Regions from separate parts of the Arthrobacter sp. UKPF54-2 genome, predicted to be linked through region 1. Evidence: predicted binding sites of a transcription regulator. Region 1 holds the regulator's gene; the other holds the start of a gene.
The links. The regulator HrcA, encoded in region 1, represses chaperone genes, less so after heat shock. The targets are predictions, from matches to a motif close to TTNGCACTCGNNNNNNNCGAGTGCNAA.

Region 1 (2,198 bases):
ACCTTCTCGACGAGCTCGGCGTCGTGCTTGCCTTCCACCCAGATCCGGCTGGCCTTGGCCACCTGGGCGCGCTGTCCGGCCACCCGCACCGAGCCGGAGGCCGTGCGCGCCCCGGCCCCCGCAGCGGGGGCCCGGGGGGCGGGCGGCATGAGCCGGATGGGCTGGCCTTCCAGCAGGAAGCCGAAGCCCAGCCGGAAGGAACGGGACTTGCCGCGCCGGTCTTCGAGGGCCACGACGTGCATGCCGCCGGACTTCTCCACCCGGGTCACGGCGCCCACCCAGCCGGACTGTACGTCCTCCAGCACCATGCCGCGCTCCACCGGGATTTCAGGGAGCTGGGCCTTGGCGGGGGCGGACAGGTCCTGCGGTCCCCAGTTCTGGTACGTCATCTGCTACACACTGCTTTGCGCTCGGAAATTTCGGGGGAGGGAACGGCCCCTCGGCCTGCGGTGTGCCCGGAAACACCTCTTCCGGCGGTCACGCCCGCAGCGAATCCAATGCTAACAACGGCCCGAGTCATATTAGACTGGTTAGCACTTAGGCATGTCGAGTGCTAACCACGGGTTCCCGGGCGCGTCCCGTCACGCCCGGCGGCACCCGGCTCAGTGAAAACAGGTCGATTGGAGGTGGGGCGTGAGCGAGCCACGCAAACTTGAAGTGCTGCGCGCCATCGTGGAGGACTACGTCCATTCCCGTGAACCGGTCGGATCCAAGGCGCTGGTGGAGCGGCACCACCTGGGCGTCTCCAGCGCCACGATCCGCAACGACATGGCAGCCCTGGAGGACGAGGGCCTGATCACGGCGCCGCACACCAGCGCCGGGCGGATCCCCACCGACAAGGGCTACCGCCTGTTCGTGGACCAGATTTCGGCCGTGAAGCCGCTGTCCCCGGCGGAACGCCGAGCCATCCAGGCGCTGCTGGAGGGCTCCGACGACCTCGACGACGTCCTCGACCGGACCGTGCGGCTGCTCTCGCAGCTGACGAACCAGGTCGCCGTCGTGCAGTATCCGCTGCTGAGCAGGGCCCGGGTCCGGCACATCGAATTTGTGCTGCTGGCACCGCGCAAGGTGCTGACCGTGCTGATCGCGGACACCGGCAAGGTCGAACAGCGGGTGATCGACGTCGGCCAGGACCTCGGCGACGAGACCCTCGCGGAACTGCGCACCCTGTTCCTGGCCAAACTGTCGGGCACCCCGTTGAACCTGCTGCCACAATCGCTGCAGGCAGTCGCGGACAGCTGCCCGCCGGCGCGGCGCGGCGCGGCGCAGGCCCTCGCCCGCGGGCTTGAGTCGCTGGCGGCGAGCAGCCGCGAGGAACGGATGGTCATGGCCGGCACGGCCAACTTGGCACGGTCCAACGTGGACTTCCCGCTCAGCATCGGGCCTGTGCTCGAGGCCCTCGAGGAGCAGGTGGTGATGCTGCGCCTGCTCAGCGACATGGCGCAGGACCCCCGTGGCGTCACCGTCAGTATCGGGCGGGAGAACCCCTACGACGGCCTCTCCGAGGCCTCCGTGGTGGCCACCGGCTACGGCCCGGACGCCACCGCCAAGGTCGGGGTGCTCGGACCCACGCGGATGGACTATCCCACCACCATGGCCGCCGTCCGTGCGGTGGCCCGTTACCTTTCACGGATCCTCGGGCCCTGACGGCCCGGCTCCGGCACCAGACGTCTTGCCCGTAACAGGCAGTGCCCCACCGGCAATACAACCAGGAAGAGATACACACTTTGAGCAGCCACTACGACGTTCTTGGAGTCTCCCGCGAAGCGACGGGGGAAGAAATCAAGAAGGCCTACCGCAAACTCGCGCGGACCCTGCACCCCGACGTGAACCCCGGTAACGACGCCTCGGACCGGTTCAAGGCGGTTACGCACGCCTACGAGGTGCTCTCCGATCCGCAGAAACGCCGGGTCTACGACACCACGGGCAACGAGAACGGCACCGACAACGGCTTCGGCGGCGGCTACGCCGGGCAGGGCTTCGCCTTCCAGGACATCTTCGAGACCTTCTTCGGCGGCGCCGGCGGCCAGGGCGGCCCCGCGTCCAGGGTCCGGCGCGGGCAGGACGCCCTGATCAGCGTCCGGATTGACCTTCGCGACGCCGTCTTCGGCGTCAACAAGAAGCTCGAGGTGGACACCGCCGTCACGTGCCCCACCTGCGAGGGCTCCTGCTGCCGCGAGGGCAGCCACCCCGAACGC
Region 2 (2,198 bases), 780 kb from region 1:
TCCCGGAGCTGGACGTGGTGCGGCGGGCCGGATCGAGCCAGACGCCGTCGATCCCGTCGAGCGGCACGGCGGCCGCGTCGGCGTGGACCACGGTGGCGTTCCGGAACGGGATCAGGTTCATGGTGGCGCAGGCGGCCGTGGTTTCATCGAGCTCCACCGCGGTGACCGTGATGTCCAGGGAGGCCAGTGCCATCGCATCCGCCCCCAGCCCGCAGCCCAGGTCCGCCACGTGGGAAATCCCGGCGGCGGCGAACCGCTGCGCATGCCGCGCCGCGACGTTGAGCCGGGTGGCCTGCTCCAGACCGGCCCGGGTGAAGATCATCTGCCGGGCGAATTCGCCGAACTTGGCCTCCGCCTTGGTCCGCAGCCGGGACTGCGTGAGTGCCGCCGAGACCAGCTCGGGAGAATGGCCGACTTTCCGGAGCGAGGCGTTGAGCCGGAAGGCCTCTTCCTCGCGGTACGGGCCAAGAGACGCCAGCAGTTCCCAGCCCTCCGGATTCAGGAGCGGGGCGATCTGGTCCTGCGTAGTCTCAGCCATGCCATCAAGCGTAGTTCAGGCGGGGAACGCCCGGCGCGACCGATAGGCTGGACGGCATGGACGACAGGGACACAGAAGACTTCGGCGCGGCAGGCACCCGGGAGCAAGGCGACGGGACGAATCCGGGCCGGAGCGGACTGGTCCGCTTCGCCCGGCCCGCGCTGATTGCGGGCAGTGTGGTGGCGGTCATCTGCGTGGCGCTGCTGGTCATCATTTTCGTCCTCGATTCCTTCAACGCCACCGTGTACTCCGTTGGCGGCAAGAACGTCACCGACGCCACCGACGAGGCGCGGGCCATCCGCGACACCTACGCCGCCGCCAAGGTGGGCGGCATCATCTTCCTCGTCCTGGGCGCGGTGGCCGCGCTCGCAGGCGGCTTTGTGCTCTACCGCGAACGGAACACCTCCCCGCTTATCGACGAGGACGACGACGGCCAGGACTGGGACTACGAGGACCTCGCGGGCCAGTAGCCGGCCGGCGGCGCCGGACGTGGCCCCCGGGCATGCCCGTCCTTCGCCGCCAGCACTGAACATATTGCGTATATGTCCATCCGTGGCGGCCCGCACTGGGCATGTCCATTCCTAGCCGGCGGGCCTGTCCGGCCGCTGAGCCGCCCGATGGGCATGTCCCCAACAGCGTTCACCACGGACGAACTTTCTGGCACTCACCTTGACCGAGTGCTAACTCCTTACATAGAGTCGTCATTGGCACTCTCCCTAGGCGGGTGCTAACACCTGAAGCTTGACCGGCCTGGCTGCTGCCGGCACCGCGACGACGGTCTGTACGCCATGGCACCACAGCTTTAAAGTCCACGAATTTGCTGACGAAAAGGAGAGGTCCGAGTGTCGGTCTCTATTAAGCCTCTTGAGGATCGTATTGTTGTCCGCCCGCTCGAAGCCGAGCAGACCACGGCTTCCGGCCTGGTTATCCCGGACTCCGCACAGGAGAAGCCGCAGGAAGGCGAAGTTGTTGCAGTAGGCCCCGGCCGCTTTGACGACAACGGCAACCGCGTTCCCGTCGACGTCGCCGTCGGCGACGTTGTCATCTACTCCAAGTACGGCGGAACCGAAGTTAAGACCGGCGGCACCGAGTACCTCGTGCTGTCCGCCCGCGACGTTCTGGCGATCGTCGTAAAGTAACTCTCTTGGACCCCCGCGCCGCCGATTCCTTCGCTTTGAACGGAACGGCTGCGCGGGGTTCTGTCTTGAAAGGACACAACCATGGCAAAGCAGCTCGCGTTTAACGACGCTGCCCGCCGGTCGCTTGAAGCCGGCATCGATAAGCTCGCCAACACGGTCAAGGTGACGCTCGGCCCGCGCGGCCGCAACGTCGTGCTGGACAAGAAGTGGGGCGCCCCCACGATCACCAACGACGGCGTCACCATTGCCCGTGAAGTCGAACTGGACGACCCGTACGAGAACCTTGGCGCGCAGCTTGCCAAGGAGGTCGCCACCAAGACCAACGACGTCGCCGGTGACGGCACCACCACCGCCACCGTGCTCGCCCAGGCCCTGGTCAAGGAAGGCCTGCGCAACGTTGCCGCCGGCGCCGCCCCGGGACAGATCAAGCGCGGCATCGAGGTCTCGGTCGAGGCCGTCGCCGCCCGCCTGCTGGAGAACGCCCGCCCCGTCGAGGGCACCCAGGTCGCCAACGTGGCCGC

Region 2: groES (co-chaperone GroES) is a predicted target of HrcA. The motif match lies at 1,196-1,222, and genes of this name have one in related genera.

Annotation. Positions count from the first base shown of each region.
Region 1 is NZ_CP040174.1:2,869,942-2,872,139, forward strand. It holds gene E7Y32_RS13225 (DUF3097 domain-containing protein) at 1-389, opposite strand, end outside; gene hrcA (heat-inducible transcriptional repressor HrcA) at 634-1,647, shown strand; gene dnaJ (molecular chaperone DnaJ) at 1,728-2,198, shown strand, end outside.
Region 2 is NZ_CP040174.1:2,090,511-2,092,708, forward strand. It holds gene E7Y32_RS09630 (class I SAM-dependent methyltransferase) at 1-538, opposite strand, end outside; gene E7Y32_RS09635 (hypothetical protein) at 595-1,008, shown strand; gene groES (co-chaperone GroES) at 1,381-1,677, shown strand; gene groL (chaperonin GroEL) at 1,759-2,198, shown strand, end outside.